DNA from 4 places in the Rhizobium sp. PP-CC-3G-465 genome. Region 3 is predicted to be linked to each of the others. Evidence: predicted binding sites of a transcription regulator. Region 3 holds the regulator's gene; each other region holds the start of a gene.
What was found. The regulator PhoB, encoded in region 3, activates phosphate uptake and scavenging genes when phosphate is short. The targets are predictions, from matches to a motif close to TGTCATNNANCTGTCAT.

Region 1: the regulator PhoB is predicted to act here: its motif matches at 1,430-1,446, upstream of C8J33_RS01070 (DUF1045 domain-containing protein).
Region 2: the regulator PhoB is predicted to act here: its motif matches at 1,631-1,647, upstream of phnF (phosphonate metabolism transcriptional regulator PhnF).
Region 4: the regulator PhoB is predicted to act here: its motif matches at 2,221-2,237, upstream of C8J33_RS03490 (UDP-2,3-diacylglucosamine diphosphatase).

What each region holds. Positions count from the first base shown of each region.
Region 1 covers NZ_SLYH01000001.1:226,809-230,596, forward strand. Annotated here, with positions in the region: gene C8J33_RS01055 (NAD(P)/FAD-dependent oxidoreductase) at 1-219, shown strand, start outside; gene C8J33_RS01060 (tetratricopeptide repeat protein) at 313-846, shown strand; gene C8J33_RS01065 (PRC-barrel domain-containing protein) at 912-1,265, opposite strand; gene C8J33_RS01070 (DUF1045 domain-containing protein) at 1,485-2,291, shown strand; gene puuE (allantoinase PuuE) at 2,430-3,356, shown strand; gene uraD (2-oxo-4-hydroxy-4-carboxy-5-ureidoimidazoline decarboxylase) at 3,359-3,788, shown strand, end outside.
Region 2 covers NZ_SLYH01000001.1:2,380,398-2,384,185, reverse strand. Annotated here, with positions in the region: gene C8J33_RS11295 (carbon-phosphorus lyase complex subunit PhnI) at 1-514, opposite strand, end outside; gene phnH (phosphonate C-P lyase system protein PhnH) at 518-1,108, opposite strand; gene phnG (phosphonate C-P lyase system protein PhnG) at 1,105-1,566, opposite strand; gene phnF (phosphonate metabolism transcriptional regulator PhnF) at 1,680-2,411, shown strand; gene C8J33_RS11275 (DeoR/GlpR family DNA-binding transcription regulator) at 2,436-3,281, opposite strand; gene C8J33_RS11270 (D-ribose ABC transporter substrate-binding protein) at 3,455-3,788, opposite strand, start outside.
Region 3 covers NZ_SLYH01000001.1:2,137,161-2,140,948, forward strand. Annotated here, with positions in the region: gene C8J33_RS10080 (aspartate aminotransferase family protein) at 1-267, opposite strand, end outside; gene C8J33_RS10085 (GcrA family cell cycle regulator) at 705-1,277, shown strand; gene phoB (phosphate regulon transcriptional regulator PhoB) at 1,435-2,118, opposite strand; gene phoU (phosphate signaling complex protein PhoU) at 2,308-3,018, opposite strand; gene pstB (phosphate ABC transporter ATP-binding protein PstB) at 3,074-3,788, opposite strand, start outside.
Region 4 covers NZ_SLYH01000001.1:764,598-768,385, reverse strand. Annotated here, with positions in the region: gene C8J33_RS03495 (MFS transporter) at 1-1,213, opposite strand, end outside; gene dgcA (N-acetyl-D-Glu racemase DgcA) at 1-38, shown strand, start outside; gene C8J33_RS03490 (UDP-2,3-diacylglucosamine diphosphatase) at 1,333-2,172, opposite strand; gene C8J33_RS03485 (NADP-dependent malic enzyme) at 2,344-3,788, shown strand, end outside.

The DNA.
Region 1 (3,788 bases), 1.9 Mb from region 3:
GGCCTTCGACCCCGAGCCGTGGGCCGGGACCCGATGGCGGGGCCGCATCCCGACTATCCCCGCCTGCATCTCCTGACCGGTGGCTTCAAGATCAGCTTCGGCATCGCGCATCGCCTGGCGCAGGCGGTGGTGGAGCGAATCTGCGGGCGAGGAGAAACAATTGCGTTACCCCTGTCGTTCCGGTGCGAAAGCCATTTTGGCGTTTCGGCGCGCCGCTGAGCATCGTCATCTCCCGGCATTGCCGGCCGCTGTTTGCATCTGTAAGAATCCTCGACAGGAGCGGATGACATTTTCGTCCGCCTGGAGGATTCCATGTCGATGTCCCAACACGTTCTGTCTCTCCTTGCCGGCGCCTGCATCGCCTCCGGGCTTTTCCTCTCGCCGGTCTACGCGGCAGGAGATGACAGCTCTAAAACGCCCGTCTGCAAGAAGGGTGAGATTTACGACCAGAAAACCAAGAAATGCGTCAAGCAGCAGGGTTCGAACCTGACCGACGAGAACAAGGCGGACTATGCTTACGCGCTGGCCAAGGCCGAGCGCTATGCCGAAGCACTTGAGGTTCTGGACACTGTCGACAATCAGGAGACGGCCGAGGTTCTCAACTATCGCGGCTATGCCACGCGCAAGCTGGGACGGACGGACGAGGGGATCGGCTATTACCTGAAATCGGTCGACAAGGACCCGAAATATGCGAAGGTCCGGGAATATCTGGGCGAGGCCTATATCGTAAAAGGCCAGATCGATCTCGCGCGCAGCCAGCTTGAGACCATCAAGTCGATCTGCGGCACCGATTGCGAGGAGTACAAGGATCTTGCAGAGGTCATCGCCGATCCTTCAAAGATCTGAGGCGACATGAAAATGGGCGCTGCCTTCTGGCGCGCCCCTTAACATTGCGGATGATTTACGCACACCTACATCCAGTAGGGCGGCACGCCGTAATAATCGTAGACGAGGCGACCGTTTTCACGGTTCCAGTCATACTCGTCGTCACTGCGATACTTCGGCGCCTTCTCGACCTGTTCACGGGTCAACTCGGTGCGATAGCCGCCAAGCTCTTCGTCATAGCTGAGCTTCGTCCACGGAATCGGGTAGTGATCTTCGCCGATGCCAAGAAAGCCGCCGAAGCCGAGCACCGCGTAGGCAACCTGACCGCTCTGCTTGCCGATGATCAAGCGTTCGATCGAGCCGATGCGCTTGCCATCCGCTCCGTAAACGCGTGTTCCCTCCACCTTGTCGCTGGCGATGAGATCATGGGTCTCGACAATGCTGGCGTCCTGAAGCTTCTGGCTGTTCTCCGGATGACCGGGGCTGTCGCCGTGCAGATTGGGGTTGTGATAGGTCACGTTCCTTCTCCTCTTCTGGCTTGATGTCTGTAAAACGTGCGAATGGCCGTCCGGTTCCGTTGTTTTCGATGCACATAAGAAGCCGTCTTCGTCAGGCTGTCATGCAAATCACGTAGCGCAGGGGGCAAATCGAGGTTTGCCATGCGCTACGCCATTTGCTTCACCCCGCCGATCCATGATCCGCTCTCCGTTGCCGCAGCCGAATGGCTGGGGCGAAACGTCTATTCCGGTGACCTTTGCGAGCAACTGTCGGTGGCAGGCTGCAGCGCGCAGGATGTGGCCTTCTACACCGCGGTGCCGCGTCGCTACGGCTTCCACGGGTCGATCAAGGCGCCGTTTCATCTGGCGACGGACCGGACCGAATCGGCGCTTCTGAAGGCGATGATGCGGTTTGCCGGCGAGATCACTCCGTTCGAGATTCCGGATCTCGAGGTCTCCTGGCTCGGCAGCGCCTTCGGGCTCAGTCCGCGCGTGCCCTGCGAGCCGATGACGCATCTGGCGGCACGGGTCGTCCAGGCTTTCGATGAGTTCCGCGCCCCCTTTACCGAGCAGGATATCGAGCGGCTTGATTCCGACAAGCTGACGGCACCGCAGTTTTCGAACCTGCACCGCTGGGGACATCCTTTCGTCATGGACGAATTCCGGTTCCACATGATGCTGACCGGGCCGATGACGGCTGCCATGCGCGCGAAGATGGAAGGGCCGCTGCGGGCGCAGTTCGAGCCCTTGCTCGCGCAACCGGTAAAGGTTGCGAGCCTTGCGCTGTTCATCGAGCCTGGGGCCGGGGCACCGCTGCGCGTGCATTCCCAGCACCCTCTCGGCAAGCTTTCGGCGCATAAGCCGACGGCGCGCTTTACCGTGCCTTCAGACCCCACGGCCTCGGCGGCGACGCCGGCGCGTGAGGTGCAGATGGCGCAGGCCATGCGGCGGTTGAGCACGAGCGCCTGATCACCGGCGCTGGAGACAGGCGCATCCGACAGACGTGCGAGCGGTGAAGGAATTGCCGATTTCGGCTGTCGATATCGATCTTTATGCCTCGACTTTCCCGCTTCGGATGGTACCGTTTGGCGACAAAGAGGGGTGACCATGGATTTTTCGACACCGCGCGATCTCGTCGGCTACGGCCGTCATCTGCCGGAGGTTCACTGGCCCGGCGAGGCCAGGATCGCCGTTCAATTCGTCGTCAATTACGAGGAAGGCGGCGAGAGCACGATCATGGATGGCGAGAAGGCCTCCGAATCGCTGCTGTCGGAAATCGTCGGCGCACAGCCCTGGCCGGGGCAGCGCAACCTCAACATGGAATCGATCTACGAATACGGCTCGCGCGCCGGCTTCTGGCGGCTGTGGCGCCTGTTCACCAGCCGCAATGTGCCGGTGACGGTTTACGGCGTGACGCTGGCGATGGCACGTAACCCGGACGCGGTTGCCGCCATGAAGGAAGCCGACTGGGAAATCGCCAGCCACGGCTATCGCTGGCTGGAATACAAGGACTTTACCGAGGAGGAGGAGCGCCGTCACATCGCCGACGCCGTGCGGCTGCACACGGAGCTCACCGGCTCGCATCCGCTTGGCCTCTATCAGGGCAAGCCTTCCGACAATACGCTGAAGCTGGTCATCGAGGAGGGCGGTTTCCTCTATTCTTCCGACAGCTATGCCGACGAACTGCCCTATTGGGTGCCCGGCAAGACGCCGGAGACGCCGCATCTTATCATTCCCTATACGCTTGACGCCAACGACATGCGGTTCGCCACGCCGCAGGGGTTCAATTCCGGCGATCAGTTCTTCACCTATCTCAAGGACACGTTCGACGTGCTCTATGAGGAGGGTGCCGAGGGGAGCCCGAAGATGATGAATATCGGCCTCCACTGCCGCCTCGTCGGACGTCCCGGGCGGGCAGCGGCGCTGGCGCGCTTCGTTGATTACGTGCTTTCCAAGGACAAGGTGTGGATCGCCAAGCGGATCGACATCGCCCGCCATTGGCATGCGCATCACAAGCCGGAGGCTGGCCTGTGAGCATCGAGAAGGACAGCGCCGAAGGGCGGGCCTTCATCGGCCAGTTCGGCGGCATCTTCGAGCATTCGCCATGGGTTTCGGAAGAGGCACTCGACGGGCTGCCGGATGGTCCGCTGACGGCTGCCGCCGTGCATGCGGCCATGGTGCAGGCCTTTCGGGCTGCCTCGACTGAGAAGCGGCTGCAGGTCCTGCGCGCGCATCCTGATCTTGCCGGCCGTCTGGCGATTGCCGGCGGGCTGACCGCCGATAGCAAGGCGGAGCAGGCCTCGGCCGGTCTCGATCGCCTGACGCCGGAGGAGCACGAACGCTTCACCACCTGCAATGCGATCTATACCGACAAGTTCGGCTTCCCCTTCATCATCGCCGTGCGCGGTAAGACGAAGGACGACATTCTCGCGGCATTCCAGGCGCGTCTGGACAACACACCGGACG
Region 2 (3,788 bases), 240 kb from region 3:
AGGCGATATCCGGCTCGATCAGGCCTTCGCCGTTGAGGATGTCCGTCACGCGGGGATAGGCCGCATCTTCGGCGACGTCCCGCCTTGCGCCGGGCTCGACGGGATGATCGCCGGCCATAGCGGGGTCGATCAGGCGGTGGGTATAGTCGAAGGTCGGCCCGAGCAACTGTCCGCCGGGAATGTCCTTGTAGGTGGCCGATACGCGCCGCTCGATCCGCATCGCCGCCGTCTCCACCGGTCGCGTCGCGCCGAAGCGTGGCAGCGTCGTGCGATAGGCGCGGATGAGGAAGATCGCCTCGATCATGTCGCCGCGCGACTGGCGCACGGCCATGGCGGCAAGCTCGGGATCGTAGAGCGATCCCTCAGCCATGACCCGGTCCACCGCGAGCGAGAGCTGGCCGGCGATCTGTTCGAGCGATAGAGCGGGAACGGAGCGGTCGCCGCGGCGGCGGTCAGCCAGCAGCCGGTGCGCCTTCTCGATGGCGGCTTCCCCGCCTTTGACGGCTACATACATGGCTCAGGCCTCCTGAATGCGTGTGGTGCGGGGCAGCGCCAGCGCCTCGTCCCCTGAGACGAGGACGAGATCGAAGCCGAGCGGAAAGCCCGCACGGTTGGCGGCCATGACATCGGCAAAGCCTGCCGGCAGACCCTGCGGAACAATGTCGGTCGTGGTCTCGATGCCCGGTCCGCTGAGGGTGAGGCGTTGGCCGCCACGAAGGGCTGTGACAGGCAGGAGCAGCGTGGCCGAGCGATCCGGATATTCCGCCGTGCCCACCGCAAAGCGGCTCCAGCCGGTGCAATCGCTGCCATCCGCGAGGTGGACGAAGCGGGCGGATGGCGCATCGGTGGTTGCCGCAGCACCGGTGTGAAAGCCGACCCAGGCCTTCGCGCCTGGCATGTCCGTCTCGAAGAAGACCGGCGTGTCCGCATCGGCAAGCGCCAGAAGGATCGCGCCCGCAGCAGGCGACATCGGCGCCGGGGGTGAGGCAAGGTCCGAGAGATCGGCAACGCTGCCCGGTCGCGCGAAGGCATCCATCAAGGCGCGAAAAGCGCGCTGCGATCCGAAGACGGGTTCGGCGAAACCGCCATCGACGGTTGTGAGGCTCATCGGTCTTCTCCCCGGACCAGCGTGAAGAAGTCGACACGCGTCGCTTCCGTTTCTTCCGCGCGCTGGCGACGCGCCTCGGCGTCGAGCGCCAGCGCCGGTGCCACGACATCTATCTCGATCAAGGCCTGCCAGGCGGCGAGCTGTCCGAGCGCATCGAGATGCGCGACCATGCGGGCCTTTTCGGTGTCGCGGCCGAGAATGATCGAATGGCCGACCTCGCCGCTGTCGAGCTTCACGGTCGCCCGCGTCACGCTCGTCTCGCCCAAATTGAACGGAGCCCCGCCGCCGCCGATCCGGCCGCGCACAATCACTGCGCCGATCTCCGGCCCGCGCACGGGAATGGCCTGCGGTGCCGTCTTCACGATCGCGCCATAGCGTTCGCCAAGAAGATTGGCCGGCATGGACGCCATGGCGTCGAGGGCGCGCTTGCGGCCCGATGTCTCATATTCTCTGGTCATTTCGGATCCTATTTGTCTATTTGTATAGACAACTAATCTTGATCCGATTTATAACCTGGAAATCATGACGTCGCTATGACACGGCGGTGCGATACGGTGAGAAGGAGCTGACATTGGACGGACAGGATGACGGCATCTCACGCTGGCGGCGCGTCGCCGATGGCATCCGCGCCTCGATCATGGACGCAGTCATCACCGATCGGCTGCCTCCGGAAACCGATCTTGCGGCCGACTACGGCGTCAACCGCCATACGGTGCGCCGCGCGATCGCGGCTCTCGCGGCCGAGGGGATCGTCAGGGCGGAGCGGGGACGCGGCACCTTCGTCAATCCGGTCGAGCCGCGCATTTCCTACCCGATCGGCACGCGGGCGCGCTTTTCCGAAAACATGATGCGCCAGTCGCTGGAGCCCTCGGGCCGTCTCGTCGGATCGCAGAAGGTATCGGCCGACATGGGCATGGCGCGGCTGCTCGGTCTTGCGCTCGGAGCCCCGCTTCACCGGCTGGACCATATGGCCGTGGTGGACGGTGTGCCTTTGTCCCGCTCCACCTCGCATTTCTCAGCCGAACGCTTCCCCGGCATCATCGCTGCCTATGCGCAGGAAGGCTCGATCACCCAGGCGCTCCGCCGTTGCGGCCTTGCCGATTATCGCAGGCGCGAGACGCGGCTGACGGCGGAACGCGTTTCGCCGGGCGATGCCGATGCGCTCTCCTGCGCCGGGGATGCGATCGTGCTGGTCACCAATGCCGTGGATGTGGATCTCGAGGACCGGCCGGTGCAGGCGATCCGTACCCGCTTCCTTGCCGATCGGATGGAACTGGTCTTCGTCAATCCGGAAAGCGCCTGAGCCGAAAAAGCCTGAGCGGACGGTCTATCGTCCGGCCTTGGGCCGATCCACCGGCGCAACCATCAGGTTGATGCCCTTGGAGCGCATGCGCTCCAGATGCTCCGGCGCGATATTGTCGTCCACGATGACGAGGTCGAATTCGGTGAGCGCGGCGAAGGAATAGAGCGCCCGGCGCTCGAATTTCGTGTGGTCGGCGAGAAGAATGCGCATTGCGGCGCTGTCGAACATCGCCCGCTTGGTCTCCACCATCTCCGGCGACTGGTGGAAGGCGACGTCGTCGAGAATGGCCGACATCGACATGAAGACGGTATCGGCCCTCAGCTTCTCGATCTCGCGGATGGTCATGCGCCCCATGAAGGCGTTGCACCAGTTGTAGAACTGCCCGCCGAGCCCGAGCAGCGTCACGTCCGGCACGGCCTTCAGCTCGTTCATGAGGTTGAGCGAATTGGTGATGACCGTCAGCGGCACTTTTTCCGGCAGGTGACGGGCCATTTGCAGCACGGTCGTGCTATCGTCGAAGAAGATCGCCTGTCCCGGCTCGATGAAGGTCATCGCCGCCCGGGCGATGGCAGCTTTCTCCCGGGCCTGACGGCTCGAGCGGTAGACGTCGCTGGATTCGATAAGGCTTGTCGGGGCGGCGGTCACGATGCCGCGTGTCTTGCGGAAGAGGCCGCGGCTGACGAGTTCGTCGACGTCGCGGTGCGCCGTCATCAGGCTGATGCCGAAACGGTCGGTCAGGTCCTCGATCCGCATCGAACCTTCGGCCATCACGGCCTCGGCAATCAACTGGCGGCGCACGATCTGGCGGGCGTGGCGGCTGTCGCTGGGAAGCTCGGACATGAACTGACCGACGGTTGTCTTGTTCGTCATCCCTTGGCCTCCTCTGTTCGCCTCGCAGTACCGTGCTGCTCTGCATGCGTCCTAGCGCATAAAACCTCTAACGGAAATCCGTTCGCGAGAATGCGACCTTAAGACGTGGCGCAGGGAGGGACTGTCAAGAAAAAGAGGGCGCCGCGGGCGGCACCCTCCCTGGTGGCGAAGGCTTACTTGTCGAGGACGAAGGGTGCCGAATACTTGTCGACATTGTCCTTGGTGATGAGCAGGCAATCGAACAGCTGCTTTTCGGACTTGGCACCGGTCGCGCCCGTCTTGATGAAGCTGTCGGCCTGCTTCACGGCTTCTTCCGAGAAGACGGCAACGGGCTGGAGCACGGTGTACTGCAGTTCGCCGGCCTTGATGGCGGCGACCGCATCCGGCGAGCCGTCGAAGCCGCCGACCTTGACGTTGGCGATCTTGCCGGCTTCCTTGAGCGCGGCGATGGCACCGAGCGCCATTTCGTCATTGCCCGAGATCACGCCGTTGATATCCGGATTGGCC
Region 3 (3,788 bases):
GGCAAAGGTGTTGTCGGTCAGGCGCTTGGCAAGCTTTTCCTGGCCGGGAATTTCGTAGAGGTTCGACAGATGCCAGACCTTTTCGGCCTGATCCTTCAGCGCCGCCACCAGATGCGGATGGGCGTGGCCAAGCGAATTGACCGCGACGCCGGCGGCGAAATCGAGATAGCGCGAGCCATCTTCCGCCACCAGCCAGACACCCTCGCCGCGCTCGAAGCGCAGCGGCGCGCGCATGTAGGTCTCGTAAAGCGGGGTTGCCTCGGCCATCGTGCCAATCTCCTCGTCCTGTCCGCGCGGGCTGCGGGAAGGTTCGATCTGTTTTGCAGAGACCGGCAGTGCCGGCCCGAAATTAAAAATACCGCCCTTACGGCGGCGAGCGCACTATCGGTATTTCAGGTGCCGCTGTCAACAAAAGTCCCGGAATTACAGCCTTGTCGCGCGTTTTTCAGGCGCGATGCTTTCTGGAGAAAAGGCCTTGCAAATATATCACGCGGTGACAGCAAGTTGGGGAAAACCCAAAAATCGATTCGGGTCGATTCCCCGGACTCTTGTCAGGGAGTCACCCCGTCTCTAGGTTAGCAAATAATTGCTAGACGCATGCGGCGGACCTAGTCACCAAAAGAGTCAAGGCGTTGCAGCTTCGGAGCCATCCGGGGCGCGGTGAGGGATTCGTCCTTCAGGAACGGCCTGGAACGGAGACGACCATGAATTGGACTGACGAGCGGGTTGAGAGACTGAAGAAGCTCTGGGCCGAGGGGTTGAGCGCGAGCCAGATCGCGGCGCAGCTCGGCGGCGTCAGCCGTAATGCCGTCATCGGCAAGGTTCATCGCCTGTCGCTTCCCGGTCGTGCCAAGGCCGGCGGTGCCGCCCCGAGCGCAAACCGCCCGAAGCGTCCCGTCGTCGCCGCACGCCCGGCAGCCCCGGAAGCCGTCGTCGCCAACGCCGCTCCGCGCGCAGCACCGCTGCGCCCCATGGCGCGCCCGGTCAGCACGATGAACGTGATCGAGGATTCCGAAAGCGCCTTCGCACCGGAAACCGCACTGACGGTGACCGGCAGCGGGACAAGCGGCGCAACGGGCAGCAATGTCGTCGTGCCGATGTCGCGCAAGCTCGTGCTGACGCAGCTCACCGACCGCACCTGCAAGTGGCCGATCGGCGATCCGATGAAGGAGGAATTCCACTTCTGCGGCAACGACTCTCCGGATAGCTCACCCTACTGCACCTTCCACGCCAAGCTGGCCTACCAGCCCTCGGCCGAGCGTCGCCGCGCGCGATAAGCGCCTGGCAGACCACAAACGAAAAGGCCTTCTTCGTCCCGCGAAGAAGGCCTTTTGCGTTATGTATGATGGAGGATCTTGTCTGCACCGGGCCCAGGCAATCGACAGCCATGCAGCCTTCGAAGACGTTACGCTTCGGGATTGAAGCGTAACGTCTTCAGCTTTCCAGCGAGTAGCCTGCGCCCCGCACCGTGCGGATGACGTCCTGCATATTGGAGAAGTTGAGCGCCTTGCGCAGGCGGCCGACATGGACGTCGACGGTGCGCTCGTCCACATATATGTCATGTCCCCAGACGCCGTCGAGAAGCTGCGAGCGGGAGAAGACGCGACCGGGCGAGGCCATGAAGAATTCGAGCAGGCGAAACTCCGTCGGCCCGAGGCGGACTTCGCGGGTCTTGCGGTGAACGCGGTGCGTTTCGCGGTCCAGCTCGATATCGCCGCATTTCAGAAGCGAGGACAGGACTTCGGGACGCGCACGGCGCAGCATGGCTTTCACGCGCGCAATCAGCTCGGGCGTCGAGAACGGCTTGACGACATAATCGTCGGCGCCGGTGGCAAGTCCGCGGACCCGCTCGCTCTCCTCGCCCCGCGCCGTCAGCATGATGATCGGCAGGCGTTCCGTTTCGCTGCGCTGGCGCAGGCGCCGGCAAAGCTCGATGCCGGAAACGCCGGGCAGCATCCAGTCGAGGATCAGAAGATCGGGCAGCCGCTCCTGCAGCCGCACCTCCGCCTCGTCGCCCCGGTTGATGGTGTCGACATCGAAGCCTTCGGCCTCGAGATTGTAACGCAGGAGGACGCTCAGCGCTTCTTCATCTTCGACAACGGCAATTTTCGGCTGCATTTCTGGACTCCGTAGTGCCCTTGTCGCGTGACAAGGCTTTCGCCAGAACCCGAGGGTGGCGATCATCGTTGACAGTTTTCATGCGTGGCGCAGAGGCCACCGGATGGCTGCATACCTTCAGCCGAACGTCCGCCGGCCTCAAGACCGGAGGCGATGGCGCAGGAGCATTTCGGCTCCCGCGCCCCTCGCTCAGGTGGCGAGTGCGCCGACGGTGTTCGACGAGTCGTCTTTCGGACGTTCGCCCAGCGGCTGCGCACCGGTCGTCATGTAGTAGATCGTCTCGGCGATGTTGGTCGCATGGTCGCCGATGCGCTCGATGTTCTTGGCGCAGAACAGAAGATGTGTGCAGGGTGTGATGTTGCGCGGATCTTCCATCATGTAGGTCAGAAGCTCGCGGAACAGCGAGGTGTAGATCGCGTCGATCTCGCCGTCGCGCTCGCGGATGGCCTTCGCCTTCTCGGCCGAACGGGATGCGTAGACATCCAGCACTTCCTTCAGCTGCATGAGCGTCAGTTCGGCGAGATGCTCGATCCCGCGGGACAGCTGCCGCGGCAGGCTGGCGCTGGAGACGGCGATGACGCGCTTGGCCGTGTTCTTGCCAAGGTCGCCCACGCGCTCGAGATCGGCCGCGATGCGGATCGACCCCATGATTTCGCGCAGGTCGGCCGCCATCGGCTGGCGCTTGGCGATCGTCACGATCGCCTTCTCGCCGATCTGGCGCTCGGCGTCGTCGAGCACGACGTCGTCGGAGATGACCTTCTGGGCAAGGCCCAGATCGGCATTGACGAGGGCGCGAACGGATTCGGCCACCATCTGCTCGGCAAGGCCACCCATCTCGGAGATACGGCGGCTCAGGTACTTCAGGTCTTCGTCATAGACGGATGCGATATGGGTTGCCATGGATCCTGTCCTTGGAGTTCGGTCACGGGCGCAAAGCTGTCGGTCGGGCAACCGATCAGCCGAAGCGGCCCATGATGTAATCCTGGGTGCGCTGGTCATCCGGATTGGTGAACATCTTGTCGGTGTCGTTCTCCTCGACGAGATTGCCGAGGTGGAACATGGCGGTGCGCTGCGAGACGCGGGCTGCCTGCTGCATGGAGTGCGTGACGATCACGATCGTGTAGTTGGCGCGCAGCTCGTGGATCAGCTCCTCGACCTTTGCGGTGGCGATCGGGTCGAGCGCCGAACAGGGCTCGTCCATGAGGATGACCTCGGGGCTGACGGCAACGGCGCGCGCGATGCAGAGACGCTGCTGCTGGCCGCCGGAAAGGCCGGTGCCGGACTCGTGCAGACGGTCCTTGACCTCGTTCCACAGACCAGCCTTCTGCAGGCTCTGCTCGACGATGGCGTCGAGTTCGGCCTTGGTGCGGGCGAGACCGTGGATCTTCGGGCCATAGGTCACGTTTTCGTAGATGGACTTCGGAAACGGGTTCGGCTTCTGGAAAACCATGCCGACGCGCGCCCGCAGCTCGACGACGTCGATCGAGGGATCGTAGATATCACCGCCGTCGAGCGTGATCTTGCCCGTGACCTTGCAGTGGTCGATCGTGTCGTTCATGCGGTTGAGCGTCCGCAGGAAGGTCGACTTGCCGCAGCCCGAGGGGCCGATCAGCGCCGTGACCGTGTTTTCGCGGATGTTGAGGTTCACGTCGAACAGCGCACGCTTTTCG
Region 4 (3,788 bases), 1.4 Mb from region 3:
CGCTGCTCATGCCGCTGGAGCCGGAACTCTGGGGCTGAATCGTCCAGGCGACGATGAGAAGCGCAAAGCCGATGAAGGCGGCGACCGCCATGGACAGGAAGCCGTGCACGCCGAACCAGCCGTAGAAGATGCCCGAGACGAAGGTGCAAAGCGCCGTGAAGATACCGGTATAGAAGAAGTAAAGCCCCTGCGCCGCTGTCTCCTGCCGCTCGGCCACGCGACGCACCAGCATGGTCTGCAGTCCGGTGTGCATGATCGCGTAGGTGAAGGCGTGAGAACACTGCAGCGCGAAATAGCCCCAGAAGCCGAGATCGAGCGGGAAGACGAGCCAGCGCAGAATGGCAAGCCCCGCGCCCGAAAAGATCATCGCCCAGAGGCTGACCCGCACGAGGATCATCTTGGCCGCGACGAACATGGCGATCTCCGCCGCGACGCCGGCGCTCCAGAGCAGCCCCACCTCCGTCCCCGAAAAACCGATGCTCCTCCAGTAGAGCGCCGAAAACGCAAACAGCATGCCGTGGCTGCCATTGACGAGCCCGACGCCCATCAGCAGCATCTGGATGTCCGGCGCGCGCAGCGCCTTCGGCGGCGGGTCGGCCAGCGTCGTCAGCGTGGAGGGACGCCGCGGCGCTCCGACGCGCGGCGCAAGGAACGTGACCGCGACCATGGCGACAAAGCCCACCGTCATCGCCGGCAGCACCATCATCGCGCCGAAACGGCTGATCAGCGCGCCGCCGATCATCGTCGCACAGATAAAGGCGATGGAGCCCCACAGCCGCATGCGCGCATAGTCGAAGCCCCAGCGCCGCACGCCGGTCAGCGCAACCGCCTCGACGATCGGCACATAGGGCGAATAGACAACGCCCTGCAGCGTGTAGATGGCCAACACCGCCCAGAACGCGTGGGACACGAACAGCCCGAGCGCCGTCAGCAGCGACAGCCCGGCCGACCAGAAGAGAAGCCGCGTCCGCTCGCCAAGCTTATCCGCGATTATGCCCGCGACCGGCGCAGAAAACACCCGCACGAACATGGGGACCGCCAGGATCACCGAAATCTGCGCTGCATCGAACGACAATGAGGCCAGCCAGACCGGGAAGAAGGGCAGCGCAAACCCGTTGATGAACAGCGGCGCGCTAAAGAGCAGCGCGATCCGCGCCACGAATCGCGAAGGCGGCGCCGGCTCATGGAACCTTGGCGAAGAGGAAGAATCCATTCGGGATGACCTGATGTCGATCCTGCCGGTTATCATGGCCCGGGTAGACCGCGCCAGTGCGAACCTCTCCCGAAAACGGGGAGATGACCGTCACCGGCTCTTTCCGGAAGCGACCCGGCTCAGGCGGCGTGTCGCGCGAGAAACGAACCGACCAGAGCCTGCGCCTCGCTGCTGTCCTCTGCGGGCTGCGGTGCGCCGGCCAGCACGTTCCAGGTGAGCAGCTCCATCCGCCCGTCGGCATGCTCGGCGATCGCCGTGCAGCTTTCCACCCAGTCGCCGGAATTCATGTAGCGGATGCCGTCGATATCCTCGATCACCGCATGGTGGATATGCCCGCAGACCACGCCGTCCGCCTCGGCCTTGCGCGCTTCCGCGGCGACGACCGTCTGGAATTCGCCGATGAAATTGACGGCGTGCTTGACTTGCTGTTTCGCCCAGGCCGAAAACGACCAGTAGGGCATGCCGAGCCGGCGGCGCACGGCGGCAAGCCCGATATTGATGACGATCGCCGTGTCGTAGGCCCAGTCCCCGAGATAGGCGAGCAGCCGCGCATTGCGCACCACCACGTCGAACTCGTCCCCATGCAGCACGAGATAGCGCAGTCCGTCCGCACTCTCGTGAATGTGGCGTGAGGCCACCTCGATGCCGCCGAAATGCATGCCGGGAAAGGCCCGCAGGAATTCGTCGTGATTGCCGGGGATATAGATGATCCGCGTGCCCTTGCGGGCCTTGCGCAGCAGCTTCTGCACCACATCGTTGCAGGATTGCGGCCAGTACCAGGAGCGCTTCAGCCGCCATCCATCGACGATGTCACCAACGAGGATGATCGTATCAGCATCGTGCAGGCGCAGGAAATCGAGCAGGTAATCAGTCTTTGCGGCCTTGGAGCCCAGATGCACGTCGGAAATGAACAGGGTCCGGAAATGCCGGACGGCAGGCTCGCTCACTCTCTGGTCCATCGGTCCTCTCCGGGTTTCAGATCCTGCTATTCCTGAAAACAGACTCCTGTTTCAGGAGCATGACAACACAACACGTGAATGTGAGAAGCCTGCCAAAACCTGTGCCGCGAACTGTACGCACCGGCGAATTCGTGCCAGAAGAACCCCGTTCTGAAAGAGGGTACTGACGCGATGAGCAGCGGCGAAGACACCAAGACACCGAAGACACCGGCCGGCGGCGACCTTGACGAGCAGGCGCTGTTCTTCCACCGGTATCCCCGTCCCGGCAAGCTGGAGATCCAGGCGACGAAGCCGCTCGGCAACCAGCGCGACCTCGCGCTCGCCTATTCCCCGGGCGTCGCCGCACCCTGTCTCGCCATCCGCGACGACCCGTCCATGGCCGCCGAATACACGGCGCGCGCCAACCTTGTTGCCGTCGTCTCCAACGGCTCCGCCGTGCTCGGTCTCGGCAATATCGGTCCGCTGGCCTCCAAGCCCGTGATGGAAGGCAAAGCCGTCCTCTTCAAGAAATTCGCCGGCATCGACGTGTTCGACATCGAGATCGATGCGCCGGAAATCTCCCGCATGGTCGATGTCATCTCGGCGCTGGAGCCGACCTTCGGCGGCATCAACCTCGAGGACATCAAGGCCCCGGAATGTTTCGAGGTCGAGCGCCAGCTGCGCGCGAAGATGGACATCCCCGTCTTCCACGACGACCAGCACGGCACCGCCATCATCGTCGCCGCCGCCATTCTCAACGGTCTCGAACTCGCCGGCAAGGACATCGCCAAGGCGAAGATCGTCACCTCCGGTGCCGGTGCAGCAGCACTTGCCTGTCTCAACCTTCTCGTCGAACTCGGCGCCCGGCGCGAAAACATCTGGGTCCACGATCTCGAAGGCCTCGTCTACGAGGGCCGCGAAGTCCTGATGGACGAGTGGAAGTCGATCTACGCTCAGAAGAGCGACAACCGGGTGTTGGCCGACAGCATCGCCAATGCCGACGTCTTCCTCGGCCTGTCGGCGGCCGGCGTGCTGAAGCCGGAATTGCTGGTGCAGATGGCGGACAAGCCGCTCATCATGGCGCTCGCCAACCCCAACCCGGAAATCATGCCAAGCCTTGCCCGCGCGGCACGGCCGGACGCGATGATCTGCACCGGCCGGTCGGACTTCCCCAACCAGGTCAACAACGTCCTCTGCTTCCCCTACATCTTCCGTGGCGCGCTCGATTGCGGTGCCCGGACGATCAACGAGGAAATGAAGATGGCCGCCGTGCGCGCCATCGCCGGTCTTGCCCGCGAGGAGCCGTCGGACGTCGCCGCCCGCGCCTATTCCGAGGAAACGCCGATCTTCGGCCCGGACTATCTCATCCCTTCGCCCTTCGACCAGCGGCTGATCCTGCGCATCGCCCCGGCGGTCGCCAAGGCTGCGGCCGACAGCGGCGTCGCCGCCCGGCCGATCACCGATTTCGATGCCTATCTCGACCAGTTGAACCGCTTCGTGTTCCGCTCCGGCTTCATCATGAAGCCGATCTTCACGCTGGCGAAAGCCGCCGAGAAGAAGCGGGTCATCTTTTCGGAGGGCGAGGACGAGCGCGTGCTGCGCGCCGCCCAGGTACTGCTGGAGGAAGGCACCGCGCT